DNA from 3 places in the Mesorhizobium sp. M2E.F.Ca.ET.209.01.1.1 genome. Region 1 is predicted to be linked to each of the others. Evidence: riboswitches for the same ligand, from Rfam matches in the RefSeq annotation. Region 1 holds a riboswitch; each other region holds the start of a gene.
What was found. A riboswitch is a leader RNA that binds a small molecule or an ion and turns the genes downstream of it on or off. The one in region 1 is predicted to bind cobalamin.
Positions count from the first base shown of each region.

Region 2: linked by a shared signal. The riboswitch ahead of EN852_RS06700 (DUF1636 family protein) and the one ahead of EN852_RS11430 (CbtB domain-containing protein) in region 1 are both predicted to bind cobalamin.
Region 3: linked by a shared signal. The riboswitch ahead of bluB (5,6-dimethylbenzimidazole synthase) and the one ahead of EN852_RS11430 (CbtB domain-containing protein) in region 1 are both predicted to bind cobalamin.

Region 1 covers NZ_SADP02000004.1:452,762-457,466, forward strand. The annotation lists gene EN852_RS11405 (MIP/aquaporin family protein) at 1-108, opposite strand, end outside; gene EN852_RS11410 (metalloregulator ArsR/SmtB family transcription factor) at 143-493, opposite strand; gene EN852_RS11415 (DUF6428 family protein) at 536-1,057, shown strand; gene EN852_RS11420 (PilZ domain-containing protein) at 1,299-1,571, opposite strand; gene EN852_RS11425 (histidine phosphatase family protein) at 1,731-2,300, opposite strand; adenosylcobalamin (AdoCbl) riboswitch at 2,385-2,527, shown strand; gene EN852_RS11430 (CbtB domain-containing protein) at 2,529-2,738, shown strand; gene EN852_RS11435 (CbtA family protein) at 2,934-3,674, shown strand; gene EN852_RS11440 (hypothetical protein) at 3,681-4,307, shown strand; gene EN852_RS11445 (sulfite exporter TauE/SafE family protein) at 4,393-4,705, opposite strand, start outside.
Region 2 covers NZ_SADP02000003.1:102,718-107,422, forward strand. The annotation lists gene cobN (cobaltochelatase subunit CobN) at 1-331, opposite strand, end outside; gene cobW (cobalamin biosynthesis protein CobW) at 349-1,386, opposite strand; gene EN852_RS06700 (DUF1636 family protein) at 1,389-1,811, opposite strand; cobalamin riboswitch at 1,851-2,058, opposite strand; gene EN852_RS06705 (winged helix-turn-helix domain-containing protein) at 2,089-3,288, opposite strand; gene EN852_RS06710 (NADH-quinone oxidoreductase subunit A) at 3,623-3,988, shown strand; gene EN852_RS06715 (NADH-quinone oxidoreductase subunit B) at 3,979-4,560, shown strand; gene EN852_RS06720 (NADH-quinone oxidoreductase subunit C) at 4,565-4,705, shown strand, end outside.
Region 3 covers NZ_SADP02000002.1:432,239-436,943, reverse strand. The annotation lists gene EN852_RS05540 (pirin family protein) at 1-156, opposite strand, end outside; gene EN852_RS05535 (DUF2277 domain-containing protein) at 166-432, opposite strand; gene EN852_RS05530 (exodeoxyribonuclease VII small subunit) at 472-723, opposite strand; gene EN852_RS05525 (histone deacetylase family protein) at 727-1,653, opposite strand; cobalamin riboswitch at 1,769-1,946, shown strand; gene bluB (5,6-dimethylbenzimidazole synthase) at 1,989-2,720, shown strand; gene EN852_RS05515 (hypothetical protein) at 2,721-3,704, opposite strand; gene EN852_RS05510 (TetR/AcrR family transcriptional regulator) at 3,835-4,428, opposite strand; gene EN852_RS05505 (MFS transporter) at 4,548-4,705, shown strand, end outside.

The sequences.
Region 1 (4,705 bases):
ATGCGTCAGCGTCTCGGCCATGATGCCGGAACCGACAACCGTCGCCACCAGCAGACCAGTGCCCAGGGCTTCGGCGACGAACCGGCGCGAGAGATCGAAAGCGTTCATCGGTTGACCCTGGGTCGGGCAAGGAGCGTGACGGTCATTGCCGGGTCCCCTCGCCCGGCGCGCAGCAAGATGCGGCAAGCGCCGGCGCGCAGATTTCCGGGCGGCCCGAGCAGCAATCCTCCATCAGGAACCGGATCAGCCCGGACAGCGCGTCGTATTCGGCGCTGTAGACGATCGAGCGGGCATCGCGCCGTGCGGTGACGAGGCCGGACCGTTCCAGTTCCTTGAGGTGGAAGCTGACATTGGAGGGCGAGACCTCGACCTGTTCGGCGAGCGAACCGGCGGCGATTCCATCCGGCCCGGCGACGACCAACAGGCGCAGCAGGCGCAGGCGCGTCTCCTGCGACAGCGCGCCAAAGGCGATCAGGGCTTGACGTTCATCCATATTTCAATAATCCTTGAAATGTTGAAATGAGGAATAGCCGACATGCTGTCTTCTGACAATCATAAAAACGCCAACCCGATCGATCCCTCCGACCTGACCATCGGCGACCTGCTGAGCGCGCTGGCCGATTACAAGGACAGGCCGCTTGTTTTCCGCTATGACGGGCGGCCGGTTAAAGCAGGCTATCATGTCACCGAGGTGAAGGCCGGGCAGTTCTCGGCGCTGGATTGCGAGGCGAATCCCGAATCCTGGTCGGAGATCTTCGTTCAGCTATGGGACGTGGACGAAGGCGGGCCGGTCCATATGCCGGCCGGCAAATTCGCGGCGATCATCCGCAAGGTCTCGGATCACGTGGCCCTCGACCAATCGGCGAAACTGACCTTCGAGGTCAGCGACGGCGTCCGCCCGATGGAACTGCACCGGGCGGCCCAGCCAAGCGTCGTTGGCGGCGCCATCGAGGTCGAGCTTTCGCCGCGGCCGGCGAGCTGCAAGCCGCGTGACCGCTGGCTGAAGGAACAGGCGGTTGCGGGCAAGCCGTGCTGCGGAGAAAGCCGCTGCTGCTGACCCGGCGAAGGGCGCCGCGCCCCGCCGCATCAGAATTTGATCAGGCCATTGGCCTGCAACAAATAGAGGCCCACGAGAACGATAGCGATCAGCGCCACCCAAACGGCTGTCCTGCTCATGCGTGAAGTCCCAGTTGATCGGCCCTCATGAACGCACGCGCCACGGTTGCGTTCCCCATGTGCCGGGTTGCACGCCGCGCGGGCAGGATCAAGTCACGAATTGCTGAGCGGCGGGCCGCGCGTCAGTCCTTCGGCGCGTTGCTGTAGAGCGCCACGCCGATGCGGTCGTTGCGCCGCCACCGCACCAAGGCGCGATAGGTCGTATCGTCGGCTGGGACCTCGAGCAGGAAGCGCTCCGGGATCTGCGTATCGGCGGCGACGCGCAATTCCGCGCCCTGCTCGTGCTGGTTCCTGACCGAGCAGCCGATCCTGACGGCCCCGGCAATGATCGTGGCTTCCTTGAGCACGAATTCGCGCGCATGAAGACGGCGCTCGGTCTCGGGATAATTGGCCATTTCCGACGGCTCCTAAGGCAAGGCTCTCCTCGCCACGGGCGGCACCATAACAGCGAGGTGTTTCCGTTCCGTTAGCGATCGCTGAAACGACGAGCCTTGATATGCCTCCGCACGGTTGTCGAAGCTTGACAGAATCCGCGTATGTGAAGAACCGACAGTTCAGCCGACGGCAACCCCGCTCGCATGCAGCACCCACCGGCGGCCGTCGCTGCGGAACTCGGTGAGCGACAGCGGCTCGATGTCGATCTTCCAGACCGAGGAGAGCGGCGCGCCCAGCACATGCAAGATCGCGGCGCGGATCGGCACGGCATGGGTGAGCGCGATGGTGTGGCCGCTCTCGCCGGCCAGCCGCTCCATCAGCGCAGCACCCCGCCGGGCCACCGCGGCAAGCGATTCGCCGCCATGGGGTGCTGCGTCGGGATCGGAGAACCAAGCCGCCATGCCTTCCGGGTCCTCAGCCTGCATCGCCTCGAAGCTTTTGCCGGCCCAGCGGCCAAAATCCTGCTCGGCAAGCAGCGGCTCGACCGCCGCGTCAAGGCCGAGCGCCTCGGCCGTCCTGCGCGCGGCAAGCGCCGGACTTGTCCAGACGCGGTCGGCCCGGCGCAGCGACGACGCGACCGCGCCGGCGCGGTCGAAGGCGCTGGGCTCCGGCGCCTCGTCCTTCGGGAAGCGGCCCTTGCGCGTGGCTTGCGTCGCGCCGCTTGCGATCATCGTCAGGCGGGCGAACATCCCAAAACTCCGTGGTCCAGTGAATTTCGGCCGCGCGAAGCCGCGTTGGCCATTACATGTCGTTGACAGGCGAACGAAGTGCTGACAAGTGTTTTAGCGCTATACGGGATTGGAAGCCGGTGCGAGTCCGGCACGGTCGCGCCACTGTGATCGGCACCAGCCGAGAGTCAGGCCTTATTCCGCAGCATAGTTGGATCAACGGGACGCAGTATCCCAAGGGAGCTCAATATGTCCGACACCACCTTCGCCCCCAGCTACGGTCCGGTTGCGATTCCGGTTCGCGAGCTTCTGCCTTGGGCGATCTTCGCCGGCCTGATGCTGATGCTGATGATCTATTTCGTTGGCGCGGAAGAAGGCGCGACGTCGCTGATCCGTGGCACGGCGGTGCACGAATTCGTGCATGACGGCCGCCACCTGCTCGGCTTCCCCTGCCACTAGGAGCGGTTCGGGGAAGGCTGAACCGTCCCAGGTTTTGGTCTGACGCAATTCCGGACGGAAAACCGTTGCACACTTTTCCTGGAATTGCTCTGGAGCGGTTCGGCATCGCTGAGCCGTTCTGAGTTTTGGTCTAACGCAATTCCGAACGGAAAAACGCTTCGAATTTTTCCGGGAATTGCTTGAAGGGACTCTGACATGGTCGGAAAACTCTTGCTGCGCGGCATGCTTGTCGGGCTGGTGGCGGGGATTCTGGCGTTTGCCTTCGCCCGCGTCTATGGCGAGCCGCCGGTCGACAAGGCGATCGCCTTTGAGGAACAGCAGGCCCAGGCGGCCGGCGAGGCGCCGGAACCCGAGATGGTCAGCCGCGCCGTTCAAGCCGGCATCGGTCTCGCAACCGGCGTGCTGGTCTATGGCGCGGCCCTTGGCGGGTTGTTCTCGCTGGTCTTTGCCTATGCCTATGGCCGGTTGGGCTCGCTCGGTCCGCGCGGCACCTCGGCGCTGCTGGCGCTGCTCGGCTTCCTCGCCGTTATCGTGGTGCCGAGCCTCAAATATCCGGCGAACCCGCCCGCGGTCGGCAATCCCGAAACCATCGCCTACCGCACCGAATTGTTCTTCATCATGATCGTCATCTCGATCGCGGCGATGGTGGCGGCGGTCGGCCTGGCGCAACGGCTGTGGACCCGGCTTGGCGCCTGGAACGCCTCGATCGTGGCTGGGCTCGCCTTCCTCGTCGTCTTCGCGCTGGTGAAGGCGGCCCTGCCCGACATCAACGAAGTGCCGGAAAACTTCTCGGCGACGGTGCTGTGGCAGTTCCGCGTCGCCTCGCTCGGCATCCAGCTGGTGCTATGGACCGTCGTCGGGCTCGGCTTCGGCGCGGTTGCCGAGCGCGTGGTCGCGGTGCGCGACCAGCGCGGCCCTGCCCGCCGCTACGCTTGAACTCCCATGCGTTGGCCGCCACGGTTTCTCGCCCTGGCGGCCAATTTTTTCGTGGCGACAGCCCTGCTGGTCTCACTGGCGGCATCGGCGCAGGCGCATAGCGGCTCATCCGCCCCGCCTCCCCCCGGCATCCAGATCCCCAGCCTCACGCATGGCCAGATGGCGGTGATCGCGCATTACCGTGGTCAGATCATCGACCTCGCCCAGCGCCAGACCGTGACCGACCCGGCCTTCCGGCGGCTCTACAATCACGGCAATCTGCAATTCACCTATTGTCTGTGGGGCCTGATGCCGGGAAGCCTCGGCGACGAGGAAAGCCCCCTCAACGAATGCAGCCACGCCTATCTCGCCACCGCCAAGGCGCTGCTCGCCTATATGGCGACGATGCCAGCGGCCGAACGCGAGGCGAAGGCGCTGATCTCCGACATCGACGCCGACATGGTGCGCAGCGGCGCGTCCTGGATCCTGTGCCAATACAGCGGCGAGGCCTTCAGCACCGGCGCGGTTATCGAGCCCAGATGGCAAGACATTGTCTTCCACCTGCCCAGCCTGGCGGTGCTGCTGGTCACGGTGGCGGCGCTCGCCGCCGCAAGTTGGGCAATCTTCGGCGCGCCGCGCAGCCGCACGGCCTGAAGCAATTCCAGGAAACGCGTGGTCACAGCTTCGGCTGACGCGCACCACTACCCGAAGATCTGATGCAGTGCCGCGCCGACCAGAATCAGCCCGGTGCCGATCTCCAGAAAGGTCGCCACACCGGCCGCGCTCGATCCAAGCCGCTCCAGCGCTGCAACCGATCCGCTACGAATATCACCGCCAGCAGCACGACGATACCGAGCGTGATCGCGACGCCCACCATCATCGCGACAGCGAAGACAAGTCCGGCCCAGGGTATGCCGCGCGAAATGGCATAAGTCATGACGAACAGCGTCAGCGGGCAAGGAACCAGTCCAGCCATGAAGCCGACCGCTTCGCCCTCGTGGACGTGATGGTGGTGATGGCCGCGCACCGCGCGCCAGATTATCCACATGCCG
Region 2 (4,705 bases), on a different contig from region 1:
GCTTGATGCCGCGCTCGCGCGCCATCGCGGCGAGCTGGTCGCAGCCGTAGCGCCACCAGTCGTAACCGCCGAGGATGCGGACGAGGATTACCTTGGCATGGCGGGCGACGCTGTCGATCCACAGGTCGACCGACATCGGGTGGCGGAGATCGCGCAGCGCCGCCAGCCGCATCGAGGGCAGCCGCTCCGCATCGGCCTTCCAGGCGGCGGCGAGGCCGGCGAGATCGCTGTCGGTGAAGGACAGCGCCACGACATCCGCAGGCGTCTGCCTGAGGTCGACAGGCTCGGCGAGATCGTCGAGCGAAGCGGATGTGGTGGCGAGGATATGCATCGCAGCCCGGATTTCCCTCAGCCGGCGAGGATACGCTCGATTGCCGGGCGGTTCAGCCCCTTGAGGCCGATGACGACGAGCCGCGAGCGGCGGTCGTCCTCGGCGGTCCAGGCACGGTCGTAATAGTGATTGACGCGCGGGCCGACAGCCTGGAGCAGGAGCCGCATCGGCTTGCCGCCGACCTCGACGAAGCCTTTGACGCGCAGCACGTTCTCCTGCTCGGCGGCTACAGCGACGCGCTTGGCCAGTTCGTCCGGATTGGCGATCGACGGGATATCGATGACGAAGGAGTCGAAATCGTCATGCTCATGGTCGAGCTCGTCGTCGTGATGGGTCTTGCGGTTCTCGATATCGTCCTCGACGGCAAGGCCGAGGCCGAGCAGCACGGACGGATCGACCTTGCCCTGCGCGGTCGGTACGACTTTCACGGCGCGCGCGACGTGTTCGCCGATGACGGCATTCGCGCGCTCAGAGCCCGCCGCATCCATCAAATCGCTCTTCGACAGGATGATCAGGTCGGCGCAGGCGATCTGGTCCTCGAAGACCTCCTCGACCGGATCGTCATGGTCGAGCGTCACGTCCGCCGCGCGCTGCGCCTGGAGGGCATCCATGTCGGAGGCCACGCGGCCGTCGGCCAGTGCCGGGCCGTCGACCACGGCGACGACGCCGTCGACCGTGACGCGGCTCTTCACCGTGGGCCATTGGAAGGCCTGGACCAGCGGCTTCGGCAGAGCGAGGCCGGAGGTCTCGATCAGGATGTGGTCGACTTTCGGCGTGCGGGACAGGATTTGGTCGAGCGCCGGCACGAAATCGTCGGCGACGGTGCAGCAGATGCAGCCATTGGCGAGCTCGACAATGTTTTCCTCCGGGCAGGTGTCGACGCCACAGCCCTTCAGGATCTCGCCGTCGATACCGACATCGCCGAATTCGTTGACGATGATCGCCAGCCGCTTGCCCTTGGCGTTTTCCAGCAAGTTGCGGATCAGCGTCGTCTTGCCGGCGCCGAGGAAGCCGGTGACGACGGTGCAGGGCACGCGGGAAACGGAAGCGTTCATGGTTAGTCCTTCATGTCGAGGGGAGGGATGCGGGCAACCAGGCCGCGTTTGAGGGAATCGGGCCGGCCGCGCCAGGGGATGAGGCCGTCGGTCGAAGTGGCGAAGAGCTTTGCGCCGGCGACGAGGTCGGCGCCGCTGGTCGTCTCCAGATCGCCGAAGACGTAGCTCCAGCAGCCGTCGCGCAGCAGCGCCGCGCTCAGCCGGCGCTTGCAATTGCCAAGGCATTCGACGGTGCGGATGCGGATGTTTTCGCCCGATGCGGCACAGCGTGTGTCTTCGGCCAGCAGCGCGCCGGCGCGCGGATGGGCGTCCGAGCCGGTCTCGTCGCGGCAGGACGAGCAGACGATGACGGTCACGCCAGCCAAAGCGTCGGGCTCGGACGAAATGTCCGCGATATTTGCCGAGAAGCTGCCGTTGCGATCCAAAACCAGGCTCCTTGCCCGGAAAACCCGCCGGGCATTCGGATACTTAAAGTCTCAGACGGCAGGTCTCCTGGCTCGCGGGTCGTCGCCTTGAATGCCGCCTTCCCGGGAACATCCCAGTGGTTTTCGGCCGGGGCTCGTCGCTTACAGTTGCGGGGACAGCCGCGGATTTGGAATTTTTCAACTCCGCACCGCATTCCCTCTTGGCTCCTCCCTTTGCCGGGAGAAGACCGTCTGGGTCAGGATTTAGGCTTACGGCTAGGCGCCTGTCAACGCGTGGCTACGACACCGCGATGTCGGCCAGCGCCGGTCCGAGGTCGCCGGCCGGCGTCACTTCGATCGCCTCCAGGCCAAGCCAGCCCTGCATCTGCTTCAACTCTTCGTAGAGCTGGGCTGCCGTCTCCGGTGGCGCGTCAGCCTCGGCATAGGCTGCATGGACGCGTAGCACGCTGGCCGGGCGGTCGGCGCGGAGGTCGACGCGGGCGACGATGCGGTCGCCGAGCAGAAAGGGCAACACGTAGTAGCCGTATTGGCGCTTTTCGGCCGGCGTGTAGATCTCGATTCGGTAACGGAAATTGAAGAGCTTTTCGGTGCGCGTGCGTTCGAAAACCACGGGATCGAAGGGGGCGAGCAGGGCGCGCGCGTCGATCCGGCGCGGGATGCGCGCGTCCTTATGAAGATAGGCTGTCTTGTCCCAGCCTTCGACCTTGACCGGCAGCAATTCGCCGGCTTCGACCAGTTCCTCGATGCGGTCCTTGGTGTCGCCCGGCGCCAGGCGAAAATAGTCGCGAAGGTCGCCATAGGTGGCGATGCCGTGGGCACGGGCGGAAATGCGCAGCAATTCGCGATGCGCGTCCTCGACCGAGGGCACCGGCAGGTCGAGCACCGCCTGCGGCAAAACGCGCTCGGGCAGATCGTAATAGCGTTCGAAGCCGCGCCGGTAGGCGGTGGTGATGCGTCCGGCCCAGAACAGCCATTCGAAAGCATGCTTGGCCTCGCTCCAGCCCCACCAGCCGCCATTGCCCTTGTGGCCTTCGATATCGGAGGCGGCGATCGGCCCGCGATCGGCCACCTCCTTATAGATCTCGTCGATCATCGCCTTGCGTTCGCGGCCCCATTTGGCGAGGCCGAGATACATCTCGTCGCCCTGCTCGGCGCGCTGCATGCGCCAGCGCATCAAGGGATAGGTCTCGACGGGTAGGAACGAGGCCTCATGCGCCCAATATTCAAAGACCGCGCGCTTGCGGCCCACCGCGGCATTGTCGAGCAGCGCAAGCGGGTAGGGGCCGAGACGCGAATAGAGCGGCATATAATGAGCGCGCACCACCGCACTGACGGAATCGATCTGCAACAGGCCGGTTCGCGAAAGCACACGCGCAAGATGCCGGCGATCCGGAACCCCTCCGGGACGAGGGTCGTTGAACCCCTGTGATCCAAGCGCGATGCGCCTCGCCATGGCGAGCGAGATTTTCTCCTTCATCAAGCTGTCCTTGCCCCGATCGTCCGTTGGATTCTTAGCCGGTGATTCCGGCCATGCTAGCAGGCAAATGGCGGGAGATATGTCAGGAGAGAAAAGTGGAGTAAAAAGTGAAGGAAATCAAACAGGAGCGGATCGGACCAGTTTCTTCCGATAAGGCGTCCAGGGTCGCGATTTGAACAAGGTTTGACTTGCGTCACCGAAACCGCTGCGCTAACCCTCGCCGCGTTGCAGCATGGGCCTCTTAAAACGGTTCAGCGGTTAAACTGTCACGCTTCCGCATCAGAGTTCGTTGCTGTAATCAAAGTGAACTGCCCCGCCGAAGGAAAGCCGCCGCATGAGCGCACTCCTGAGTTCATATCTGCCCATCGTCCTGTTCATCGCCGTGGCGATGGTCGTGGGTTTGGCGCTCATCATAGCCCCCTTCCTGGTGGCGTATCGCAATCCCGATCCGGAAAAGCTTTCCGCCTATGAATGCGGGTTCAACTCGTTCGATGACGCCCGCATGAAGTTCGACATCCGCTTCTATTTGGTGTCGATCCTGTTCATCATCTTCGATCTCGAGGTCGCCTTCCTGTTCCCGTGGGCGGTGTCCTTCTCCAAGCTCGGCATGCTCGGCTTCTGGTCGATGATGGTGTTTTTGGCGGTGCTGACCATCGGCTTTGCCTATGAATGGAAAAAAGGAGCGCTGGAATGGGATTGAACGACAGTTCAGGCACCCTCGTCGCGCCGAAGCCCAAGGGCATTATCGACCCCAACACCGGCAGGCCGGTGGGGGAGGACGATCCCTTCTTCCTCGAAATCAACAATGAACTGGCCGACAAGGGCTTCCTTGTCACCTCGACCGAAGCGCTGATCACCTGGGCGCGCAGCGGCTCGCTGATGTTCATGACCTTCGGCCTTGCCTGCTGCGCGGTCGAGATGATCCACACCTCGATGCCGCGTTATGACTCCGAGCGTTTCGGCGTCGCGCCGCGCGCGTCGCCGCGCCAGTCCGACATCATGATCGTCGCCGGCACGCTGACCAACAAGATGGCGCCGGCGCTGCGCAAGGTCTACGACCAGATGCCGGAGCCGCGCTACGTCATCTCGATGGGCTCCTGCGCCAATGGCGGCGGCTACTACCACTATTCCTACTCGGTGGTGCGCGGCTGCGACCGCGTCGTGCCGGTCGACATCTATGTGCCCGGCTGCCCGCCGAGCGCCGAAGCGCTGCTCTACGGCATTCTCCTTCTGCAGAAGAAGATCCGCCGCACCGGCACGATCGAACGGTGAGCCGATGACCCTGGCGTTGAACGAACTCTCCACCTATCTCGGCGAGAAGCTCTCCGGCCGCATCGGCGAAGCCGTGCTTGCGTATGGCGAGCTGACCGTTCCCGTCGAGCCGGGCAATCTGATCGAGGTGGCGACCTTCCTGCGT
Region 3 (4,705 bases), on a different contig from region 1:
GATGAACGGCCCGACCAGACGGCGTTTCGCCGTCGGCAAGGCGCGGCGCACCTCGAAGCCGCCGATGTCCTTGGCGTTGGGGATGACCATCAGCTCGATCTGGTCGCAGGCGAAGGCATCGCCCGGTTCAGGATCATTTCCCGGAAAGAAGCTCATGTCGGTTCCTCAGGCGAAACGCAGCGCCGACCTGGCCTTCGCCTTGGCCGCCTCTTCCTCGCGGTTGCGCGGTTCCTGGTTGGTTTCGAGCGAATCGATCAATTCGCGCGCGGCGGCCGCGATCGCCTCCACGGCGTGATAGAAAGCATGCTCGTTGCGCTTCGACGGCTTGGTCGAGCCGCTCAGCTTGCGCACGAATTGCAGCGCCGCGTCATGCACCTCGTCATTGGTCGCCGGCGGCTCGAAATTGGCCAGGGTCTTGATGTTGCGGCACATGGCTTGAACTCCTTACCTTGCTTGCTCTGCCCGCCCAAACTATTCCGCGTCGAGCGGCTCCGTTCCGACCGGCTTGCCGTCGCGCGACAGCCTGATCTTCTCGACCTTGTCCTCGGCCGCCTTCAAGAGCCGGTCGCAATGTGCCTTCAGCGCCTCGCCGCGCTCATAGATCTTGATCGACTGGTCGAGCGGGACGTCGCCGCGCTCCAGATCGTCGACGATCTTCTCCAGCGCGTCGAGCGCCTGCTCGAAGCTCATCGCCTTGACGTCCTCATTGCCTTCCACTGCCATACCCTATCCCTTCATCAGCCGCCCGACATGGGCGGCGACTGAAAATGCCAGTCCCTGCAGATCGTAGCCGCCTTCCAGCAGGCTGACGAGCCTGTTGCCGCTGTGGCGGCCGGCGCGCTCCATCAATTGGCCGGTCGCCCAGTCGAAATCATCCTCGGTCAGGTTGATCTCGGCCAGCGGATCGCGGTGGTGCGCATCGAAGCCGGCGGAAATGATGATCAAATCCGGCGCGAAGGCATCAATGGACGGCAGCACGCGCGACAGGAAAGCGTCACGGAACAGGTCGCTGCCGGTCCGAGGCGCGAGCGGCGCGTTGACGATGTTGCCGGCGCCGGTCTCGCTCTTCGCCCCGGTGCCTGGGTAGAGCGGCATCTGATGCGTCGAGCAATAGAGCACCGACGGGTCGTCCCAAAAGATGTCCTGCGTCCCGTTGCCGTGATGGACGTCCCAATCGACGATGGCGACGCGCTCGGCCTGGTGCTTCTTCTGCGCGTGGCGGGCGGCGATGGCTGCCGTATTGAACAGGCAGAACCCCATCGCGGTGGTCTTTTCGGCGTGATGTCCCGGCGGACGCGCGGCGACGAAGACATTAGAGGCGCGGCCCTCGAAGACGTCGTCGACGGCGGCATTGGCCGCGCCGATCGCTGTCACCGCCGCCTGCCAGCTTTTCGGGCTGGCGCTGGTGTCGGCATCGATCGAGACGATGCCCCTCTGAGGGATCACCGCGCGCACGCGCTCGACGAAGTTCTCGGGATGCGCATAGAGGATGGTTTTCTCATCGCCTTCTGGCGCCTTGACGCGGTCGAGCGCCGAGAACGCCTCGTCGTCCAGCACGCGTTCGATGGCGCGCAGGCGGTCGGGCCGCTCGGGGTGGCCGGGCGGCGTGAGGTGTTCGAGGAAGATCGGGTGCGTGTAGAGACGGGTGGCCATGGCGCCTAATCTAGGCACCTGCGGCCGTAATGACCATGTTTGAAAAGCCGAATGGCTGGGGAAATTGCGCCAGCCCATGTCGTGCGCGCCATTGGCGGGTGCCGAACTTCGCGATAAGGTCATTCCGCTGCCTGGTGCCCGCGACGCGGGAGAATCGGGAACACGGTTGAACTCCGTGGCGTGCCCAACGCTGTGAGGGGGACCGCGCCGGCAAACGCCACTGTCCATGACGGGAAGGCGCCGGAGCGGGACGATCCCGAGCCAGAAGACCGGCCCGGCAGACATGGTCTTCCGCTTGGTCAGGCGGGGGACTGCTTGTCGCAAGGGGAAAAGCGATGACGGCAGCAGCGATCGCCGCGAGCGGCGACGACTTCGACCAATTGGCGCGCGACGCGGTCTATCGGGCAATGTTCACCAGGCGTGACGTGCGCAGCCATTTCACGGCCGACGATCTCGATGACTGTGTGCTGGCGCGGCTTCTCACCGCCGCGCATCATGCGCCGTCGGTCGGCTATATGCAGCCGTGGAACTTCATCGTCATCCGCGATGCCGAGCGGCGCAGACAAGTGCGCGACCTGTTCCTCGCCGCGCGCGAGCAGGAGTTGCCGGCGATCGAGGCGGAGCGGCAGGCGCTCTACCGCAAGCTGAAGCTCGAAGGGATTTGCGAAAGCGCGCTCAACCTCTGCATCACCTGCGACCGGCAGCGCTCGAAGCACTCGCCGCTCGGGCGCTGGCACAATCCGGAGATGGATCTCTACAGCACAGTCTGCGCGGTGCAGAATTTCTGGCTGGCGGCGCGAGCCGAGGGCGTCGGCGTCGGTTGGGTGAGTATCATCGAGACCGAGGCATTGAAGCGGCTTCTCGCGATCCCCGAACATGTCACGCCGATCGCCTATCTGTGCGTCGGCCGCGTCTCGGAATTCGCGCCGAAGCCGGACCTCGAAGCGCATGGCTGGGGCAAGCGCCTGCCGCTGCCGGAACTGGTGATGAGCGAGACGTTCCGCGGCGCCGGCGAGGCGCCGCTCAAATCGGCGATTGAAAGGCTAGGTCGCCAGCCAAGGCCGTGATCAAGCCGCCCGGGGCGTATCCCAGCGCGAGCCGCCGCCGAAGGAGCCCAGCGCCTTGTCGCGCAGTTCCCTGAATTTGGACGAGGCCTCAGCCAGCCGGCGATCCCATTCGGGATTGGGCGTCTGGCCTTCAATGGTTTCGAAATAGACCTGCATCAGCGATGCGATGGCGAAAGGCTCGATGAAGGCGGCCTTGAAGGCCCAGGCAAAGACGATGGCGAGCACGAAGGCCCAGCCGGCAAGCTGTCCCGGCATGACCCACAGGATCGCGGCCGCGGGCGCCAGCATCAACAGGAAGATAACGAAGGATACGCCCCACATGATCACCGCCAGCCAGATGGCGTTCTTGACCATGTGCTTGCCATTCTGCGCGTAGAGCACGACGCCTTGCCGCGCCGTCTCGAAGGGCGAGTTCGAATTGATGCGGATGTTGTAGCCGAGGATGATCTCGTCGACATAGGTCAGAGACAGGCGGATCACCGTGTTGATGAAGCTGACGATACCGCTCAGGCCGGGAATGGGCAGGAAGGCGGCGATGCCGCCGATCAGGCCTGTGATGGCGCGGATGGCGCCCTTGACCAGCTGGTCGACGACGAAAAGGACGTTGGCCTCGGCAAAGCGCTGGGTGACCACTTCCTTGGCATAGGCGATCTGGCCCTGGCCGTCAGGAACGTCATGGCCGTCGATCAGATGCACCATGACGGCGATATGACCCGCTTTCAACACATAAAGGATGTATTCGCGGATCCAGTAGACGGCGATCGACACGACGCCGAAGCCGACCACGCCGCCCCACAGCGCGAAGGACATCGGGCCGTCCGGATCGGTCGAGATATGGCCGACGCCGTAGCCGACACTGGCACCCGTGCCGGTCGCCATGATGTAGGCGACCGTGATGCCGAAATAGACGATCATGCGAAAGACGATAAACGGCCATGTCCGCATCATGATGGACACCGACCTGGCGATGCTGAAGTCCCACATGCCCCGACTCTCCACGCCCTAAGAGTTGGCGCAGGAGGATGCGCTCGCCCCGGCTATTGTCAACCGCGGCAGGGTTGCACCGGCCCGAAACCGGTGCACAACGTGGTGGCTTGGTTACCCAAGCGTGCCCTCAAGGCTTCTTGCGCAGGCCTTCGAGCAGTTGCTTGAAGGCCGCAATCACCTTCTTCGAGGTGGCTTCGGGATCCTTGGAATTGGCGATGCGCTGCGCTGCCTGGCTGCTGGCGCCGTTGATTAGCCGCGCAACTGTCTCGGGATCGACATCGGCGACGACAACCCCTTCCCCCTGCAACGCGGTCAGATGCCCGGTCATCGAGGCGATGCAGGCGTTGGCGTTCGGCCACTGTGCCGGATCGCCGAGCACAGCCGGGCCGTCGCGGAACATGATACGCTGGATTTCCGGCTCCAGCGCCATCTCGATATAGGTGGTGCATTCGTCGACGAAATGCTGCCAGCGGGTCGGCGCCTTCGACGCCACCTCGTTCACCCGCAAGGCCATCTCGCCGTCGATCTCGGCGATCACCGCCTGCAGCAGCCCCTTCTTGTCGCCGAAATGATGGTAGAGCGCGCCGCGCGTCAGGCCGGCCGAGGCAGTGAAATCGTCCATCGAGGCCTCGGCATAGCCGATCGTGCCGAAGGCATGGCGGGCGGCCGCGATCAGCTTGGCGCGCGTCTCGGCGATCATCTCCCTGCGCGGTCTGTGCATGCCCTGGCCCTATTCACATACGCGTCGTATGCCAATTGACATACGCGACGTATGAACTATCTCACATTTATACGCAGCGTATGTAATTATGTTATGTACTCTTGTCGAGGAGCAGGATCATGCGAAACCCCTATGCGGACATCTTTCGGGCTCCCGGCACGAAAGGCTTCGCCGCCGCCGCCTTCATCGCGCGCCTGCCGATCGCCATGGCGCCGATCGGTATCGTCGCGATGCTGTCGCAGACGCATGGCGAATACTGGCTGGCCGGCGCGGTCTC